4 regions of the Streptomyces sp. NPDC003284 genome follow, and region 1 is predicted to be linked to each of the others. Evidence: riboswitches for the same ligand, from Rfam matches in the RefSeq annotation. Region 1 holds a riboswitch; each other region holds the start of a gene.
The links. Region 1 has a riboswitch for cobalamin ahead of nrdI (class Ib ribonucleoside-diphosphate reductase assembly flavoprotein NrdI). Riboswitches for the same ligand answer to the same signal wherever they lie in the genome.

Region 2: it holds a riboswitch for cobalamin, as region 1 does, so the genes downstream of both, ACWDYF_RS23490 (ribonucleoside-diphosphate reductase subunit alpha) here and nrdI (class Ib ribonucleoside-diphosphate reductase assembly flavoprotein NrdI) in region 1, are expected to answer to the same signal.
Region 3: it holds a riboswitch for cobalamin, as region 1 does, so the genes downstream of both, ACWDYF_RS17095 (CbtB domain-containing protein) here and nrdI (class Ib ribonucleoside-diphosphate reductase assembly flavoprotein NrdI) in region 1, are expected to answer to the same signal.
Region 4: it holds a riboswitch for cobalamin, as region 1 does, so the genes downstream of both, ACWDYF_RS17120 (CoA-acylating methylmalonate-semialdehyde dehydrogenase) here and nrdI (class Ib ribonucleoside-diphosphate reductase assembly flavoprotein NrdI) in region 1, are expected to answer to the same signal.

The regions. Positions count from the first base shown of each region.
Region 1 is NZ_JBSFSI010000001.1:512,871-517,722, forward strand. Features, by position in the region: gene nrdE (class 1b ribonucleoside-diphosphate reductase subunit alpha) at 1-2,040, opposite strand, end outside; gene nrdI (class Ib ribonucleoside-diphosphate reductase assembly flavoprotein NrdI) at 2,010-2,429, opposite strand; cobalamin riboswitch at 2,602-2,824, opposite strand; gene ACWDYF_RS02345 (malate synthase) at 3,072-4,679, opposite strand; gene aceA (isocitrate lyase) at 4,780-4,852, opposite strand, start outside.
Region 2 is NZ_JBSFSI010000011.1:193,627-198,478, forward strand. Features, by position in the region: gene ACWDYF_RS23475 (DUF3311 domain-containing protein) at 1-160, shown strand, start outside; gene mctP (monocarboxylate uptake permease MctP) at 157-1,767, shown strand; gene ACWDYF_RS23485 (GNAT family N-acetyltransferase) at 1,870-2,376, shown strand; cobalamin riboswitch at 2,439-2,575, shown strand; gene ACWDYF_RS23490 (ribonucleoside-diphosphate reductase subunit alpha) at 2,699-4,852, shown strand, end outside.
Region 3 is NZ_JBSFSI010000007.1:77,793-82,644, forward strand. Features, by position in the region: gene ACWDYF_RS17075 (short-chain fatty acyl-CoA regulator family protein) at 1-383, shown strand, start outside; gene ACWDYF_RS17080 (histidine phosphatase family protein) at 388-969, shown strand; gene ACWDYF_RS17085 (hypothetical protein) at 997-1,347, opposite strand; gene ACWDYF_RS17090 (CbtA family protein) at 1,511-2,263, opposite strand; gene ACWDYF_RS17095 (CbtB domain-containing protein) at 2,285-2,506, opposite strand; cobalamin riboswitch at 2,544-2,667, opposite strand; gene ACWDYF_RS17100 (enoyl-CoA hydratase) at 2,779-3,579, opposite strand; gene mmsB (3-hydroxyisobutyrate dehydrogenase) at 3,576-4,496, opposite strand; gene ACWDYF_RS17110 (enoyl-CoA hydratase/isomerase family protein) at 4,493-4,852, opposite strand, start outside.
Region 4 is NZ_JBSFSI010000007.1:84,210-89,061, forward strand. Features, by position in the region: gene ACWDYF_RS17115 (acyl-CoA dehydrogenase family protein) at 1-297, opposite strand, end outside; gene ACWDYF_RS17120 (CoA-acylating methylmalonate-semialdehyde dehydrogenase) at 304-1,827, opposite strand; cobalamin riboswitch at 2,071-2,268, opposite strand; gene ACWDYF_RS17125 (DUF4430 domain-containing protein) at 2,379-2,912, opposite strand; cobalamin riboswitch at 3,049-3,119, opposite strand; gene ACWDYF_RS17130 (hypothetical protein) at 3,191-3,604, opposite strand; gene ACWDYF_RS17135 (AfsR/SARP family transcriptional regulator) at 3,728-4,852, opposite strand, start outside.

The DNA.
Region 1 (4,852 bases):
GGTGGCCGTGTCCCGGAAGAACAGGGTGCAGCTGAGCCCCTGGTCGACATGGCGGGTGGCCGCCGCGTAGGTGGCGATGATCTTCTCGTAGCCGATCTCGTACGCGTCCTGGAAGTACTCCAGGTTGTCGTTGTCCATGTGCGGCGCCGGGTAGTAGACGCGGCCGAGCTTGCCCTCCTTGCGGATCTCCACCTTGGAGGCGATCGGGTGGATGGAGGCGGTCGAGTCGTTGATGTAGCTGATGGATCCGGTCGGCGGCACGGCCTGGAGGTACTGGTTGTAGATGCCGTGCTCCCGCACCGACCGCTTCAGCTCGCGCCAGTCGTCCTGGGTGGGCAGCGCGATCCCCGCGTCGGCGAACAGCTCCCGCACCCGCGCGGTGGCCGGCTCCCACGCCCGCTCGGTGTACCGGTCGAAGTACGAGCCGTCGGCGTACGCGGACTTCTCGAACCCGTCGAAGGCGGTGCCGCGTTCGATCGCGATCCGGTTCGAGGCGCGCAGCGCGTGATAGGCGATCGTGTAGAAGTACAGGTCGGTGAAGTCGACGCCCTCCGCGCTGCCGTAGTGGACGCGCTGCGAGGCGAGGTAGCCGTGCAGGTTCATCTGGCCCAGGCCGATGGAGTGCGAGAGGTCGTTGCCGTGTGCCACGGACGGCACCGCGTCGATGTGCGACTGGTCGGAGACGGACGTCAGACCGCGCACCGCCGTCTCCACGCTCGCGCCGAGGTCGGGGGAGGCCATGGCGGCGGCGATGTTCAGCGAGCCCAGGTTGCAGGAGATGTCCCGGCCGACGGTCTCGTAGCCGAGCGAGGCGTCGTACGTGCTCGGCGTGTTGACCTGGAGGATCTCCGAGCACAGGTTGGACATGTTGATCCAGCCCGGGATCGGGTTGGCCCGGTTCACGGTGTCCTCGAACAGCAGATACGGGTAGCCCGACTCGAACTGGAGCTCCGCGATCGTCTTGAAGAACTCGCGGGCGCTGAGCGTGGTGCTGCGGATGCGCGGGTTGGCGACCAGGTCGTCGTAGTGCTCGCTGACGGAGAGATCGGCCAGCGGCCTGCCGTACTCGCGTTCCACGTCGTAGGGCGAGAACAGGTGCATGTCCTCGTTGCGCTTGGCCAGTTCGAAGGTGATGTCGGGGACGACCACGCCCAGCGACAGCGTCTTGATGCGGATCTTCTCGTCCGCGTTCTCCCGCTTGGTGTCCAGGAACCGCATGATGTCCGGGTGGTGGGCGTGCAGGTAGACCGCGCCCGCGCCCTGGCGCGCGCCGAGCTGGTTGGCGTAGGAGAAGGAGTCCTCCAGCAGCTTCATCACCGGGACCACCCCGGAGGACTGGTTCTCGATCTTCTTGATCGGGGCGCCCTGTTCGCGCAGGTTGGTCAGCAGCAGCGCCACCCCGCCGCCGCGCTTGGACAGTTGGAGCGCCGAGTTGACGCCCCGGCCGATGGACTCCAGGTTGTCCTCGACGCGCAGCAGGAAACAGGAGACCAGCTCGCCGCGCTGCGCCTTGCCCGCGTTGAGGAAGGTCGGGGTGGCCGGCTGGAAGCGGCCGGTCATCATCTCGTCCACCAGCCGGGACGCCAGCGCCTCGTCCCCGGCGCCGAGGAAGAGCGCGGTCGCGGCCACCCGGTCCTCGTAGCGCTCCAGGTAGCGGGAGCCGTCGAAGGTCTTGAGCGTGTACGACGTGTAGTACTTGAACGCGCCGAGGAAGGTGCGGAAGCGGTGCTCGTGGGCGTACGCCCGCCGGTACAGGCCCTTGACGAACTCCCAGTCGTAGCGCCGGATCGGGGCTTCCTCGTAGTAGTCGTTCTCGATCAGGTGGTCGATCTTCTCCTTGAGGGTGGGGAAGACCACCGTGTTCGGGTTGACGTGCTGGAGGAAGTACTGGCGTACGGCCTCGCGGTCCTTGTCGAACTGGATGCGGCCGTCGCAGTCGTACATGTTCAGCAGGGCGTTGAGCGCGTGGTAGTCCTTGCGCGTACCGACCGATTCGCGCGGGGCGGTGATCACGCCGCCGCCGATGAGTGTCGTGTCCAAAACGTCCTCAGTCCTTCCCTCACGGCACGGACGTCGCGCTCCGTGCCCAGCAGTTCGAATCGGTACAGCTCGGGAACCCCGCACTTCGCCGCGATCACCCGTCCGGCCAGGCAGTAGTCCGCGCCGAAGTTGGTGTTGCCGGACGCGATGACCCCGCGCAGCAGCGCGCGGTTGGCCTCGACGTTCAGAAAGCGGATCACCTGCCTGGGGACCGCCCCGGCGCGTTCGCCGCCGCCGTAGGTCGGCGTGATCAGCACATACGGCCCGGCCACCCGCGGCAGGCCGGCGCGGTGCGGATGCAGGGGGATGCGCGTGGCGGGCAGACCCAGCTTCTCCACGAAGCGCTTGGTGTTCTCCGAGACGCTGGAGAAATACACGAGGCCGCTCATCGACCGCCGCTCCTCTCGCTCGTTCCCGTCCCTGTCCGAGGACCGGGGGAGGAGGAGCGTCGCGGCGCGTACGGCGGGGCCGGGCGGCGGCGGAAGAAGGGCACGCCGGACCCGGGTCCGTGCTGCTGCCACGCGGCCCTCCCTCGGGGCCTCGGAGCACGCACGCCGCTCGTCGGCGTACGCACCGGTGGCAGGTCTTCGGACTCGCGGGCGTGTCTCGTGTCGTACGAGACGTCTACTGGCCGTCGCTTCCCAGGCCCGGTCCACCGGGTCCAGTGCGTATGACGGCGGTCGTTCCCGCTCACCGCTGCGGGGCAGTCCCGGATTCCCACCGGGTTCCCTCTTGCCTCGCCGGGCACCGGAGTGCCTGGCGAACCACCAGCACGGCCAACACTACATCTAGAACACTGCCGTGGTGCACAGCCCCAGATGTTGTGTCTTCGGGAAAACTTAGGTATACCTAAGCCCTGTCGCGGTGGCGGCGGCGCACGGCGCGCGGACCCGGAAACGGCACGGGCGGGAAGCGCCGTACCCGCGCTGCCCGCCCGTCTCCCGGGGCACCGCCGCGGCCCTCACCGCACCGGTGCCGTCGCGCACCCCTCGGCACGCGCCGCGCCCGGACCCCTCAGTCCGGCCGCAGGCTCATCCCCGCTCGCACCCCCCGGCTCCCGTGCGGCGCACCAGGTGGCGCGCGTACGCGTCGGGGGTGAAGAACAGCGGCAGCTCGGCGGCGAGCGCGGTGCGCTCGAACAGCGCGCGCACCTCCTCCAGCGGCGCCCACGGGTAGGCGGCGCCCAGCGCGGCCAGCTCGTCGTCGAGCACCCGCTCCACCGTCTCCCGGTCGACCACCCGGTGCCGCAGCCACTGCCAGATCCGCGTCCGGGCCACCTCGGCGTCGGCCGTGTCCACCAGCACCCCGTCCACGACGACGGTGCCCCGCCCGCCGAGCCAGGCCGCGAAGCAGCGCAGCGCGACGGCGACGCTCGTGCGCACCCCCTCCGGGACCGGCGGGGCGCCGGTCCGGCGCACCGACAGCAGATCGGCGGCGCTCACCTCGACGTCCGCGCGGGTGCGGTCGAGCTGGTGCGGCCGCTCGCCGAGGACCCCGTCGAACGCCTCCCGGCAGACCGGGACCAGCTCGGCACAGGCCACCTGGGACCCGTCGAAGCCGTCCTCCGCCTCCCGCTCCTTGTCCAGCCGGACCGCCGCGACAGCCGCCTCGCGCGCCGCCGCGTCCGCGCCCGGCACCTGGGCGGCCCGGCCGCCGACGGCATGCGCGCCGCGCCGGTGGCAGGTGCGCACCAGCAGCTCGGTGTACGCCCGCAGGAACGGCGCCGTCATCGTCACCCCCGCGCGGTCCGGCAGCAGGAAGTCGGTGCGGTGGCCGAAGGTGCGCACAAGACTGAACAGGTAGTCCCGGCGGCCCGCGGTCAGGCCCGCGCCGTGCTCGCGCAGCTCGTGGAGGATCTCCTCCATCTCGAAGGCGGCGGTGACCGTCTCGATCAGCACGGTGGCCCGGACGGTGCCCCGGGGGATGCCCAGCAGCTCCTGGGCGAGCAGGAACACGTCGTTCCACAGCCGTGCCTCGTACCGGTTCTCCAGCTTGGGCAGCGAGAAGTACGTGCCGCTCCCGGACTCGGTCAGCCCCCGGGCGCAGTGGAAGAAGTACAGGCCGAAGTCGGCCAGGGCGGCGGGCACCGGTGCGCCGTCGTGCTCCAGGTGCGCCTCGTCGAGGTGCCAGCCGCGCGGGCGGACCATGACGGCGGGGAGCCGTCCGCCGTCCGCCCGGTGCTCCCCGCCGCCGGGTGCGGGCAGGCCGATCCGGCCCTCGACGGTGTCCAGCAGGGTCAGTTGCCCGCCCACGACGTTGTCCCACAGCGGTGCGGTGGCGTCCTCGAAGTCGGCCGTCCACACCTGGGCGCCGGAGGTCAGCGCGGCGACCGCAGTCCGGCGGTCGGGCGGCCCGGTGATCTCCACCCGTCGGTCGGCCAGACCGGGCGCGGGCGGCGCGACCCGCCAGAACGGGTCGGCGCGCACCGCGGCGGTCACCATGGGGAAGTTGGGCGGAGAGCCCGCCGCCAGCCGCATCGCCTGGCGGCGCCGCTCCTTCAGCAGGCCGCGTCGGCGCTCCGCGAACGCGGCGGCCAGCCGGCCGACGAAGTCCAGGGCCTCGGGGGTCAGGATCTCCTCGTGCCGGGGGCCGGGAGCGGCGAGGACACGGACGGGCCGGGGCGGTGCGAGGGTGGTCATCGGGTTCTCCTTCGGACGCGACAGGACCCACGTGCGGCCCCGGGCGGGGGCCGCGCCGTACAGCCGTACAAGCCGTACCGCCGTACAAGCCGTGCACCGCCTAGTGGAACTGCTCCTCCTCCGTGGAGCCGGCCAGGGCGGTGGTGGAGGAGGCGGGGTTGACGGCCGTGGAG
Region 2 (4,852 bases), on a different contig from region 1:
CCCCACGTTCATCGGCATCCCGTTCTTCTACTGGTACCAGATGCTGTGGGTGATCATCTCCACGGTCCTCACGGTGATCGCCCACCGGCTCTGGCAGCACGACCAGCGCGGGCGCCGCACCGGTGACTCCGCGTCCGCGAAGGGCGGTGCGGCCCGGTGAAGGACGGCGTCAACGGCGTCGCGCTCGGCGTCTTCATCTTCTTCTTCCTGCTCGTCACCGTCATGGGCTTCCTGGCCGCGCGCTGGCGCCGGGCGGACAACGAGCACAGCCTGGACGAGTGGGGCCTGGGCGGCCGCTCCTTCGGCACCTGGATCACCTGGTTCCTGCTCGGCGGCGACCTGTACACCGCCTACACGTTCGTGGCGGTGCCCGCGGCGATCTACGCGACCGGCGCCGCCGGGTTCTTCGCGGTGCCGTACACGATCCTGGTCTACCCGCTGATCTTCACCTTCCTGCCCCGGCTCTGGTCGGTCTCGCACAAGCACGGGTACGTGACGACATCCGACTTCGTGCGCGGCCGGTTCGGCTCCAAGGGCCTGTCGCTGGCGGTGGCGCTCACCGGCATCCTCGCCACCATGCCGTACATCGCGCTCCAGCTCGTCGGCATCCAGGCGGTGCTGGACGTGATGGGCGTGGGCGGCGGCGAGAACACCAACTGGTTCGTGAAGGACCTGCCGCTGCTGATCGCCTTCGGCGTGCTGGCGGCGTACACGTACTCCTCGGGGCTGCGCGCGCCCGCGCTGATCGCGTTCGTGAAGGACGCGCTCATCTACATCGTCATCGCGGTCGCGATCATCTACATCCCGATCAAGCTGGGCGGGTTCGACGACATCTTCGCGGCGGCCTCCGAGAAGTACAGCAAGGCGGGGGCGGGCGGACTGGCACCGGCCTCGGGCGGCCAGTGGACGTACGCCACCCTGGCGCTGGGCTCCGCGCTGGCGCTGTTCATGTATCCGCACTCGATCACCGCCACGCTGTCCTCGCGCAGCCGCGAGGTGATCCGCCGCAACACCACGATCCTGCCGCTGTACTCGCTGATGCTGGGTCTGCTGGCGCTGCTCGGCTTCATGGCGATCGCGGCGGGTGTGAAGGTGCAGAACGGCCAGCTGGCCATCCCGCAGCTGTTCGAGGACATGTTCCCGGACTGGTTCACGGGCATCGCCTTCGCGGCCATCGGCATCGGCGCGCTGGTACCGGCGGCCATCATGTCGATCGCGGCCGCGAACCTGTTCACCCGCAACATCTACAAGGACTTCATCAAGCCGGACGCGACGCCCAAGGAGGAGACCCGGGTCTCCAAGCTGGTCTCGCTGCTGGTGAAGGTGGGCGCGCTGGTCTTCGTGCTGACCATGGACAAGACCGTGGCCATCAACTTCCAGCTGCTCGGCGGCATCTGGATCCTCCAGACCTTCCCGGCCCTGGTCGGCGGCCTGTTCACCCGCTGGTTCCACCGCTGGGCGCTGCTGGCCGGCTGGGCGGTCGGCATGGTCTACGGCACGGTCGCGGCCTACGGGGTCGCCTCGCCGACGCAGAAGCACTTCGGCGGCTCGGCCAAGGAGATCCCGGGCATCGGCGAGATCGGCTACATCGGCATGACGGCGTTCGTGCTGAACGTGGCCGTCGCCGTGGTCCTGACCTTCGTCCTCAGGGCTCTGAAGGCCCCCGACGGCGTCGACGAGACCCGTCCGGAGGACTACACGGCCGACGCCGGGGACGCCGGTGTCTCCGCCGAGCTGCCGCCCGCCACGGCGGGCAGCGCCCACTGAGCGGACGCCCCCTTCGAGGAGGCCGACGCCTTCGACCGGGCCGACGGGCCGCCGGGAGAATCCGGCGGCCCGTCGCCGTGTCCGTGCGGCACACTCGGGGTCATGGACCTCGTGATCAGGCCGGCGCTGCCCGGCGAGTACGCCGCCCTGGGCGAGATCACCGCCGAGGCGTACCTCCGGGACGGCCTGCTGGACTTCGGAGCCGACGACCCGTATCTGGACGTGCTGCGGGACGTCGCCGGGCGGTCGGCGGCCTGCGAGGTGCTGGTGGCCGTGGCGCGGGACGAGGTGCTCGGCGGGATCGCCTTCGTGCCGTCCGGCGGGCCCATGGCGGATATCGCGGGCCCCGGCGAGGCCGAGCTGCGCATGCTCGCGGTCGACCGCGCGGCGCGCGGCCGGGGCGCGGGCGAGGCCCTGGTGCGGGCCTGCGCGGACCGGGCGCGGGCCACCGCGGGCTGTGTGCGCCTGGTGCTGTCCACCCAGCGCACCATGCACACCGCGCACCGCCTCTACGAGCGCCTGGGCTTCGTCCGCACCCCGCGGCGCGACTGGAACCCCCTGCCCCACCTGGACGACATCCGGCTGCTCACCTACGCGTTGACCCTCTGACACCCTCCGCAGTCGACGCGACACAACATATGGGGGTGGCTTCCACACCCGGCACAAGATGTATGCTCATCCTCGCTGTCGTCGCAGGGGAATCCGGTGCGAATCCGGAACTGTCCCGCAACGGTGTACTCGTACGCACATGCCCTTATGGCCGCATACGAGCGTCAGTCCGAGGACCTGCCGACAGTGCGCCCGGCCGTCCGGTCCGGGTGTCTGACGTCCGGGCCTCGCGGAATGGGCCGGTGGACGCGGCGCCGTGCGCGCTCGTGCTGCCGCTCCCTGCCCTCGCCGAGGCTCCGTGCCGAGCGAGGGAGAGCCACACGTGACCATCGCGCCCGCCGATCCGGTCTCAGCCGAGGGCCGCCTGGAGAACGACGGTCCCGGTGCCGCGCTGCTGCGGACCCTGACCGAGCTGACCGCCGACCTCCCCGACGCCGACCCCGGCCGGGTCGCCGCCGCCGCGCTGCGCGGCCGTTCGGCCCGCGCGGACGAGGCGGAGCTGCGGGAGCTGGCCACCGAGGCCGCCGCCGGGCTCATCTCCGAGGACCCCGCCTACTCCCGGCTCGCCGCCCGCCTGCTGACGCTCTCCATCCGGGCCGAGGCCGCCTCCCAGGGCGTCACCTCCTTCACCGAGTCCGTCGCCGTGGGCCACCGGGAGGGACTGATCGCCGACCGGACCGCCGCGTTCACCCGGCTGCACGCGGCCCGCCTGGACGCGCTGGCCGACCCGTCCGCCGACGACCGCTTCGGCTACTTCGGCCTGCGCACCGTGCACAGCCGCTACCTGCTGCGGCACCCGATCACCCGCAAGGTGATCGAGACGCCCCAGCACTTCATGCTGCGGGTGGCCGCCGGTCTCGCCGAGGACGACAGCACCCGGGCCGTCGACGAGGTCGCCGCGCTCTACGGGCTGATGAGCCGCCTGGACTACCTCCCCTCCTCCCCCACGCTCTTCAACTCCGGCACCCGCCACCCGCAGATGTCCTCCTGCTATCTGCTCGACTCCCCCAAGGACGAGCTGGACAGCATCTACGACCGCTACCACCAGGTCGCCCGGCTCTCCAAGCACGCGGGCGGCATCGGTCTGGCCTACTCCCGCATCCGCTCGCGCGGTTCGCTGATCCGCGGCACCAACGGGCACTCCAACGGCATCGTGCCGTTCCTGAAGACCCTCGACGCCTCGGTGGCCGCGGTGAACCAGGGCGGGCGGCGCAAGGGCGCGGCGGCCGTCTACCTGGAGACCTGGCACTCCGACATCGAGGAGTTCCTGGAGCTGCGCGACAACACCGGTGAGGACGCGCGCCGCACCCACAACCTCAACCTGGCGCACTGGGTGCCGGACGAGTTCATGCGCCGGGTCAACGCCGACGCGCAGTGGTCGCTGTTCTCCCCGGCGGACGTGCCGGAGCTGGTGGACCTGTGGGGCGACGAGTTCGACGCGGCCTACCGCAGGGCCGAGGAGGCCGGGCTCGCGCAGAAGACGATGCCCGCCCGCGAGCTGTACGGCCGGATGATGCGCACCCTGGCGCAGACCGGCAACGGCTGGATGACCTTCAAGGACGCCGCCAACCGCACCGCCAACCAGACGGCGGAGCCCGGCCACGTCATCCACTCCTCGAACCTGTGCACGGAGATCCTGGAGGTCACCGACGACGGGGAGACGGCGGTCTGCAACCTCGGCTCGGTCAACCTCGGCGCCTTCGCCGACCCCGAGACGGGTGACCTGGACTGGGAGCGGCTGGACGAGACGGTCCGCACCGCCGTCACCTTCCTGGACCGGGTCGTCGACATCAACTTCTACCCGACCGAGCAGGCGGGCCGCTCCAACTCCCGCTGGCGGCCGGTCGGCCTGGGCGCGATGGGCCTCCAGGACGTCTTCTTCAAACTGCGGCTGCCCTTCGAGTCCCCCGAGGCGAAGGCCCTGTCGACCCGCATCGCCGAGCGGATCATGCTGGCCGCCTACGAGGCGTCCACCGACCTCGCCGAGCGCAACGGGCCCCTGCCCGCCTGGGAGAAGACCCGCGCCGCCCGGGGCGTGCTGCACCCCGACCACTACGACGTGGAGCTGACCTGGCCCGAGCGCTGGGCGGCCCTGCGCGAGCGGATCGCCGCCGTCGGCATGCGCAACTCGCTGCTGCTGGCCATCGCGCCGACCGCCACCATCGCCTCCATCGCGGGCGTCTACGAGTGCATCGAGCCGCAGGTCTCCAACCTGTTCAAGCGCGAGACGCTCTCGGGCGAGTTCCTCCAGGTCAACTCCTACCTGGTGCGCGACCTCAAGACGCTCGGCGTCTGGGACGCCCGCACCCGCGAGGCGCTGCGCGAGTCCAACGGCTCGGTGCAGGACTTCGCGTGGATCCCCGAGGACGTACGGCGGCTGTACCGCACGGCGTGGGAGATCGGGCAGCGCTCTCTGATCGACATGGCCGCGGCCCGCACCCCGTTCCTCGACCAGGCGCAGTCGCTGAACCTGTTC
Region 3 (4,852 bases), on a different contig from region 1:
TCTCCGCGCCCGGCCGGATACTGACCCAGGTCGCGGAGATGCCCGACGGCAAGCGGTACTTCTGGGTGGCGCGGACCATCACCCGCGGCGGCTCCGGGCACCACGCCCCGCGCGCCGAGTTCGCCGTCGCGCTCGGCTGCGAGCTGCGCCACGCCCACCGGCTCGTCTACGCCGAGGGCATCGCCCTGGACGATCCGCGGGCCGCCACGCCCATCGGCCTGGGCTGCCGGATCTGCGAGCGCCGCGACTGCGCGCAGCGGGCCCGGCCCCCGGCGGGCGGCCGGCTGGCCATCGACCCCGACCGGCGCACGTACGTGCCCTACCCGGTCGAGTCCCGTACGTCCGACCCCGTCCGCGGCCCGTGGGCCGCACCCCAGGAGTGACCGCGTGACCAGCCGGATGCTGCTCGTCTCCCCCGCCATGAACGCGTCCGTGCGGCAGGCCCGCTTCGACGACGGCGGCCCGCTGGAGGAGGGCGGCGCCGCGGCGGCGCGGTCGGCGGCCGGGTCGCTGCCCGCCGCCGCGCGCGTCCTCGTGTCCCCCGGCGCGCGCTGCCGCGAGACGGCCGACGCGCTGGGCCTGGACGGCGTACGTGCCCCGGCGCCCGCCGGTCTGGACGTGGGCCGCTGGCGGGGGCTCGCGCTGGACGAGGTGGGCGCCGCCGAGCCGCAGGCCCTGGCCCGCTGGCTCGGCGACCCCGCGAGCGCCCCGCACGGCGGTGAGTCCGTGGCGGACCTGTGCGGCCGGGTGGCGGAGTGGCTCGTGGAGGTGGCCGGGGCCGAGGGGCGCAGCGTCGCCGTGGTCGAGCCGGAGGTGGTGCGGGCGGCGGTCGTCGCGGCGCTGGGCCTGGACGCGGCCGTCTTCTGGCGGCTGGACGTGGCCCCGCTGACGGTGACCGAGGTCAGCGGCCGGGCGGGGCGCTGGAACCTGCGGCTGGGGCGGCCGCTGACCGCTCCCGCCGCGCCGTAGCACGCGCGTCGGCGCGGTCCCGGCGGTTCAGGACACCGTGTCCCGGTGGGCGCGCAGCAGGGACTCGACGTCGCCGCACAGACAGCGCCCGGGGACGTCCTCCGAAGGGGTCTTCGGGACGGTCCCGTCCTCGGGGCGGTCCGCCGGGTCCGGGCGGGTGTGCCCGGGGCAGTCGGTCCGATGCGCGGTGATCAGCGCCTCCAGGTCGTCCAGCAGCCGTTCGGCCTGCTTGGCCCGCTGGGCGAGCACCCGCACCCGGGCGCTCTGGCCGCCGATCTGCCGTCGGCTGGCGATCAGTTGGTCGTACTCCTCCACGGTCAGGGCGACCGCCGCACGGCCGCCGAGTGTGATGTGACGCGGCCGGGGGGCTCTGGCCACTCGGTTCCTCCGCTTCTGGCTGGGGTCCGCACACGGTCGGCGGACGCTGTGCCGTGCCGGGCGCCGTACTGGGCCGGGGCCGCGTGCCGTGCGGGCCGGTGTCCCGGAGAACGGCAGAGGGCCCCCGGTGGTTCCGAAGGGCCCTCTGGTGTCCGGAAAAGCGTCAGCGCGCGGCCGGAACCGCCCGCCCGGCGCCGGACCCGGCCGGAGCGGGGGCCAGCAGCCGCTGGGCCAGCTCGCCGAAGAGCAGGCCGAAGCCGCCCCACAGCACGGACTGGATGGCCAGGGCGGAGAGCCGGAAGCGCCACAGCAGAGCGGCCGGGAAGTCCTGCGGCACCTCGTTGATGACCGGCAGGAAGGCATAGGCCAGGCCGATCACCACGGCGAAGGCGGCGACGGCGGCCACGGTCGCCCACCAGGTGCCCAGAGCGGGCGCCAGGCGCTTGCCGAGCAGCGTCGCGGCGACCGCGAGGAGCACGCTGAGGACCATCATCAGGAAGTACAGCGCGGTCCGCTTGCCGATGGTGTCGGGGTCGCCGACCGACGGCGGGTTGGCCGGGTACTTCAGGAACGGCACGACGTACACGGCGAGCAGGGCGCAGCCCGACAGCAGCAGCGCGGTCGCCCGCGGGCTGAAGCGGCCCACCCGGCCCAGCGCGAAGCAGAAGGCGAGCGCGGCGATGCCGCCGAAGGCGACCCCGTAGACGAGGACACCGGTGGCCAGGCCCGCCGTGGACTGGAGCGAGCGGGAGACGACCTCCATCTCGTGCTCGTGGGAGTGGGCGTCCTCGAAGGCGATGGCCTTGTCGACACCGGGCTCACCGAGGAGATAGGCGACGACGAGGGCGAGCACGCCCGCCGCCAGGCCCGCGAGCATGCCGCGGACCAGGAGGTTTCGCACAGTTGCGGAGTTCATGAGTGTGCGGCGTCCCTCGCGTCAGTGGCAGGGGAAGCCGAGCAGGTGGCGGGCGTCGTGCACCCACTCGTGGACGTCCGTGCCGCTGAACACGGAGGTGGCGCCCTGCTCGGCGCCGACGAAGTAGAGCAGGATCAGCATCAGGATGCCGAAGAAGACCGCCCAGGGAGCTATCGCCTTCAGCGGCAGCTTGGCGGGCAGGACAGGTGCGTCGGCGGTCGGCTGGGCGACATGCTGCGCCATGGCAGGGGCCTCCTCTGGGAGTTCGCGTCCCATCTCGGTGGTGCACTGGACGACGGCCACGGGTCTGACTCGCGAGCGGCTCCGGGGAGCCGTCGCACACAGTGGCGCGACCGTGCCGGTTTCCCACCGGCTTCCGTCTCGCCGTCGTCGATATCGAACAGACGGTACCGCGTGCCGCCGTCCCGGCCAAGACCGCGTCCGGGAGGTGATCCCCGAACGTGATCTCCCCTCCCAGCAGGGCGGACCGGGCGCGGCGGCACGCGGTCCGCCGCTCAGCGGTGGCGGAACCCGGGCGCTCTGCGGTCGACGAAGGCGCCCATGCCCTCCTTCTGGTCCTCGGTCGCGAACACCGCGTGGAAGAGCCGCCGTTCGAAGCGGACGCCCTCGGCGAGCGTCGTCTCGAAGGCCCGTCCGACGGCCTCCTTCGCCATCATCGCCACCGGCAGCGACATGCCCGCGACGGTCTCGGCCACGGCCAGCGCCTCGCCGAGCAGATCGTCGGCGGGCACCACCCGGGAGACCAGTCCGGCCCGCTCGGCCTCCGCCGCGTCCATGGTGCGCCCGGTCAGGCACAGCTCCATGGCCTTGGCCTTGCCGACCGCGCGGGTCAGCCGCTGGGAGCCGCCGATGCCGGGGATCACCCCGAGCTTGATCTCGGGCTGCCCGAAGACGGCGGTGTCGGCGGCGAGCAGGATGTCGCAGAGCATGGCCAGCTCGCAGCCGCCGCCCAGGGCGTAGCCCGCGACGGCGGCCACCGTCGGGGTGCGCAGCTGCCCGAGCCGGTCCCAGGCCGCGAACCAGTCGCCGAGGTACATGTCCAGGTACCCCTGGGGCTGCATCTCCTTGATGTCGGCGCCCGCCGCGAACGCCTTCGCCGAGCCGGTGATGACGACGCAGCCGCACTCCGGGTCCCGGTCCAGCGCCTCGGTCGCGGCCACCACCTCGCGCATGACCGTCAGATTCAGGGCGTTGAGGGCCTCGGGCCGGTTGAGGGTGAGCAGGGCGGTGCGCCCCTTGCGTTCGACGAGGATCGTCTCGTACGCGGGAAGCCCGGCACCGTTCCGCGTGCTCATCGCTTCTCCCCCTCCCCTTCTTGTTCTTGCCGGGTGCCACGGTCCCGGATGGTGCGGACGATGCCGGAGAAGTCCTCGGTGGCGCCGACGTGTTCGGCGTACTCCTCGTACAACCGGGCCGCCGCGAGGCCCAGTCCGGTGTCCACCCCGCTGTCGCGGGCGGCCCGCGCGGCGAGTCCGAGGTCCTTGGCCATGAGGGAGGCGGCGAAGCCCGGCCGGTAGTCGCGGTTGGCGGGGCTGCCCGGGACCGGGCCGGGGACCGGGCAGTTGACGCTGAGCGCCCAGCACTGCCCGGACGCCGTGGACGCCACGTCGTAGAGGGCCTGGTGGGACAGGCCCAGGCGCTCGCCGAGCACGAACGCCTCGCTGACGGCGATCATGGAGACGCCGAGGATCATGTTGTTGCAGATCTTGGCCGCCTGCCCGGCTCCCGCGCCGCCGCAGTGGACGGCCTTCTTGCCCATGGCCTCCAGCAGCGGCCGGGCCTCGGCGAACTCCGCCTCGCCGCCGCCCGCCATGAAGGTGAGCGTGCCGGCCTCGGCGCCGACCACCCCGCCGGAGACGGGGGCGTCCAGCGACCGCATCCCGGCGGCGGCGGCCCGCTCGTGGGCCGTACGGGCGTCGGTGACGTCGATGGTGGAGCAGTCGACGAAGAGGGTGCCGGGCCGGGCCGCCGCCAGGACGGTGCCGTACAGGCCGAGGACGTGCCGTCCGGCGGGCAGCATGGAGACGACGACGTCGGCGTCCGCGACCGCCGAGGCGGCGTCGGCGGCGGGCTCGACACCCGCGCGGACGGCGCTCTCCAGGGCCTCGGGCACCAGGTCGTGGCCCCGTACGCGATGCCCGGCCCTGACCAGGTTGGCGGCCATGGGCGCGCCCATGTGCCCGAGTCCGATGAACGCGACGGTCAGGCTCACCAGGCCACCTCCACGGTGCTGTCGGATCCGGCGAGCCCCAGTTCGCGGTCGCCGAGCGGGGCGAAGAAGCGGTCCACGTCGGCCGCGCTGACCTCGGCGAGGGTGCCGGGCGACCAGCGGGGCCTGCGGTCCTTGTCGATGACCTGGGCGCGGACGCCCTCGACCAGGTCGGGGGCGGCGAGCGCGGCGCAGGAGACGCGGTACTCCTGGTCGAGGACCGCCTCCAGCGGGCCCAGGTGCCGGGCGCGGCGCAGCGCGGCGAGGGTGACCTTCAGCGCGGTGGGCGACTTGGTGAGCAGGGTCTCGGCCGCCTCCTTCGCGGCGGGCTCGCCGCGGCCGAGGAGGCGGTCCACGAT
Region 4 (4,852 bases), on a different contig from region 1:
GTCGATCATCCAGGCGACCATGTTGTGGATGGAGAGGTATCCGGCGATGGCGGGGCAGCCGGAGGCGAGGGTCTCGAAGACGAGGACGCCGTCGGCCCGGCCGAGGCCGGAGCCGCCGGACTCCTCGCGGACGTAGACGCCGCCGAGGCCCAGCCCGGCCGCCTTGCGCAGGACGTCGACCGGGAAGTGCTTGTCGCGGTCCCAGTCCAGGGCGTGCGGTGCCAGGTGGTCCTGGGCGAAGTCGAGGGTGGTCTCCACGAGGGCCTGCTGGTCCTCGGTGAGCAGGGTGTGGGTCATGGTCGCTCAGCCCATCGTGGGAATGGTGAAGCTCGCGCCCTCGCGCAGCCCGGCGGGCCAGCGGGACGTGACGGTCTTGGTACGGGTGTAGAAGCGGACGGCGTCCGGCCCGTGCTGGTTGAGGTCGCCGAAGCCGGACCGCTTCCAGCCGCCGAAGGTGTGGTAGGCGACCGGGACCGGGATGGGCACGTTGACGCCGACCATGCCGGTGTTCACCCGGCGGGTGAAGTCGCGGGCGGTGTCTCCGTCCCGGGTGAAGATGGCCACGCCGTTGCCGAAGGCGTGCTCGCTGGGCAGGCGCAGCGCCTCCTCGTAGTCGGCCGCGCGGACCACGGACAGGACGGGACCGAAGATCTCCTCCTGGTGGATGCGCATGTCGGGGGTGACCCGGTCGAAGAGGGAGGCCCCGGCGAAGAAGCCGTTCTCGTGCCCGGGGAGCACGAAGTCGCGCCCGTCCACGACGAGTTCGGCGCCCTCCTCCACCCCGAGGTCGACATAGGACCGTACGCGCTCCACCGCGTCCCGGGCGACCAGCGGGCCGAAGTCGGCCTCGGGGTCGTCGCTGCGGCCGATGCGCAGGGTGCCGATGCGCTCCTTGAGCCGGGCGACCAGGGCGTCGGCGGTCTCCTCGCCGACCGGCACGGCGACCGAGATGGCCATGCAGCGCTCGCCCGCCGAGCCGTACCCGGCACCGACCAGCGCCTCCACGGCCTGGTCGAGGTCGGCGTCCGGCATCACGATCATGTGGTTCTTGGCGCCGCCGAAGCACTGGGCGCGCTTGCCGTGGGCGGCGGCGGTGGCGTAGACGTGCGCGGCGACCGGGGTGGAGCCGACGAAGCCGAGGGCGGCGACGCGGGGATCCTCCAGCAGGGTGTCGACGGCTTCCCGCGCGCCGTTGACGACATTGAGGACGCCCGGCGGCAGGCCCGCCTCCAAGAAGAGTTCGGCGAGCCGCAGCGGCACCGAGGGTGCCCGCTCGGACGGCTTGAGGACATAGGCGTTTCCGCAGGCCAGGGCGGGGGCGGCCTTCCAGAGCGGGATCATGGCGGGGAAGTTGAACGGGGTGATGCCGGCGACCACGCCGAGCGGCGAGCGCAGCGAGTGCACATCGATGCCGGTGCCCGCGTTGTCGGTGAACTCGCCCTTGAGCAGGTGCGGGATCCCGGCGGCGAACTCGACGACCTCCAGGCCGCGCTGGAGGTCGCCGTGCGCGTCGGCGACGGTCTTGCCGTGCTCGGCGGAGAGCAGCCGGGCCAGGTCGTCCTTCTCCTGCTCGACGAGCTGGAGGAAGCGCAGCATGACCCGGGCGCGGCGCTGCGGGTTCCACTCGCCCCAGGCGCGCTGCGCCTCGGCGGCGACGGTGACCGCCGCCTCGGTCTCGGCCCGGTCCGCCAGCGGTACCCGGGCCTGGACCTCTCCGGTGTTGGGGTCGTACACGTCGCCCTGGGCCCCCGAGGTGCCCGGGACGTTCTCGCCGCCGATGAAGTGGGTCAGTTCCCGTACACCGGCGGGGTGGTTCGGACGGATCATGGGTGCCTGCTCTCGTCAGGTGGGGGTGATCCAGGACGGCGCGCGCGACCGGCGCACGGCCCGCTCATGGACGCGGGCGTGCGCGAGGGCGGTCGGCGCGGAACGCTGAGGACGCCGGACCGTCAGGCCGTCGGGCCGGGGCGGGTGAGGCCGGTGGCGGAATGCGGGGAACCCCCGCGGCGCAGCTCGCCGGGATCGTGGAAACGCACCGGTGCCATGCGTGTCAGCTCCATCCTCGTGGACCACACGGAACATCCCACGGCCGGTATCCTGACTCCCGGATCAGCGCGCGCCGTCCGCCTTCCCGACATCCAGCTCGTCAGTGGCGTCCTGCTCGACGGCGTACTCCCCGGTCACAGTGGCGGGACCGTGCCGGAATCACACCGGCTTCCCTGCACCGCGGGCCTACGTCCCCAGAATATAGTTGGACGTCCTAGTAAATCCAGTGCCACGGCTGGAGCCGTACCGGATTCCCGTCGGAGCGGGGCCCTGCCGGGGCGCCGGCCGGCCGGAGGAGCGTGCTCCCCCGGCCGCCGGGCGGCGGGCAGCCGTCAGAAGGCCGTCCAGGTGAACGCCACCGTGTCCCCGGCGTTCAGCCGGAACTGGCAGCCGCCCACCGGGGTGGGCGTGCCGTTGACGGAGATGTTCCAGTACGCCGAGCCGCCGCCGCTGACGTTCTTGATGCTGTCGACCGCGTAGTCGTCGAACGACGCGTACCAGGCGCCGTCCCAGCCGAAGTGCCGCTTGCGGGCGGCGTCGTCGAGGGCGGCGGTGGGCGTCGGCACGGCGGAGGGGTGGGCGCTCCCGTTCGTCCCGTCGCATCTGTGCGTACCGCCCGTCGCCGTGGTGACGTCGTGGCCGCGCGTCCAGACCTTCCCGTGGAACAGCGGCCCGTCGGGGCCCTGCACGGTCAGCGTCACCCTGACCGGGGTGTTCGTGCCGTGCACGGCGTGCGTGCCCGGTGCGCCGTGGGCCTGGGCGGTGGCCGGCGCGGCGGCCAGGGCCACGCCGAGGGCGACGGAGGCGATGAGCGTACGGCGCAGGGAGGTACGGGAGACGGCTGAGGTGCCGGAGGTGTGTCGCACGGCGGGAGCCTTCCTGGTGTGGGCGGCCCGCAGCCCCGTCGCCGAGCGGACGGAGCGGGCACCGCCGCCGCCTCGGGCGAGACTCTCGGCTTCGCGCTGCAGACCATGACAGGGGAAGCGGTTCACGGCGCGCCCCGGGTGTCCCGACTCGCGGCCCACCGGCCGCACACGGTTGCAGGTCAGCGCCGGAATCCCACCGGCTTCCCCCAGGCACGCGCCCTATGCGGTTGTCGTACACACGGTCCGTCCGCCGAACGCGCGGGCGAACCGCCGTCATCCTAGGGCCGGTCGAGCCCGGCCGGGGGGCGTTTGCCCACTCCTCGTCCGGGCGGGTCGAACGCGTACAGCTCCAGGATGTCCGGCAGCGGGGCCACCCCCGGGCCACCGGCCCGCACCCAGCCGACGATGTCCTCCGTGGCCTCCGGGTCATTGACCAGCCCCAGCCAGACCGGCCGTGCCCCGGCCGCCCGGCCCGCGGCCGACGGCTGCACGACGACCACATTGGCCTGGTCGCACACGTCCAGGCACGCGGAGATCCGCACCGGCACCCCGGCCCGCAGCCGCGCGGTCTGCGCCGCGTGGTCGACTCCGGTCACCTTGGGCGTACCGCAGCAGCAGTCCCGGCAGACCACGACCCGGCACGGCACGGGCACGGGAACCGAAACCGGCTCCGGCTCCGGCTCCGGCCGCACGGACGACGACCGTGCGCGCGGTATGCCGCCGGACGGGTCCTCGGACACCGCGGTACCTCCCTGATCGGCCGACCGTCGCTCACGCCGGGACCGAGTATGCCTGTTCCCCCGGGGCACGAGCCCTCACCGCAGCTCTTCCAGACGGTCCCGTACTTCCTGGGTGTCGTGGCCGCCCATCAGTTCGCGCAGCACGAGGACGCGTTCCAGTGCCTCGACGGCCTCGGGTGAGCGGCCTGCCGCCACCAGGACATCGGCACAGAGCCACAGGAGCTTGGCCTCGTCGTGCCAGTGTTCGAGGTCACACAGAATTCCGCAGGCCCGCCGGAGCAGCCGGAGCGCCTCCTCCCCCTCCGACCTGGAGAGGTGGATCTGGGCGAGCGTGTACAGGGCGTCCGCCCCGCACCTCCGGTCCGTCGTCCCCTCCGCGATGCGCAGCGCCTCACCACAGGCGCGGAGCCCTTCGTCGTACTCCCCGCGGTCGCGGTGGAGGGTACCGATGCCGTTCAGCGCCGCCGCTTCCCCGCTGCGGTCGCCCAGCGCCCGGTACAGCTCCAGGGCTTGCCGGTGATGCTCCTCCGCCGCCGTCCCGTCCCCCTGTTTGCGCAACGTGAGCGCGAGCGTGTGCAGGGAATGCGCCAGACTCAGTCTGCCGGTCCCGGTGTCGTCCTCCTTGCTCAGCCGGACGGCCCGGAACAGATGGCCCGCCGCCCGCTCGAACTGCTCCTGCCGCCAGTAGGTCCCGGCCAGCATCCGGTGCACCATGGCGCACTGAGCGGGCTCGGCCACCTTCTCCGCCACCTCCCGCGCCAGTGTCAGCCCTCGCAACGCGTCGTCCAGGCGGCGGCGCGACCACTGATAGGTGACGAGAGCCATCGGCAGCAGCCAGACGTAGCGCTCCAGCCCTTTCCGGTGAGCCAGTTGAATGCCGAGCTGCACGGTGTCGTACTCGTCGTCCAGCACGGCCAGCGCCTGTTCGAGGTCCACCGGCTCGAACACTCTCACCCCGGCGGGGTCACCCACGGGAAGTGCCCGCTGCTCATGGAGGCGGCGGTCACAGGCGTGGACGTTGTGCAACTGGTGTTCCAGCACCCGCCGTACGGTCGCGTCCTCGAAGTCCTCCGGGACGCCGTCGGCTTCGGGGTCCACCTCGTGGCGTGCGAAGGCGCGCACCAGGTCGTGCAGGCTGTAGCGGTCGGCCCGGAGCTCCACCAGGCTGGCCGCCACCAGTTCCTCCAGGGCGTGGTCGGG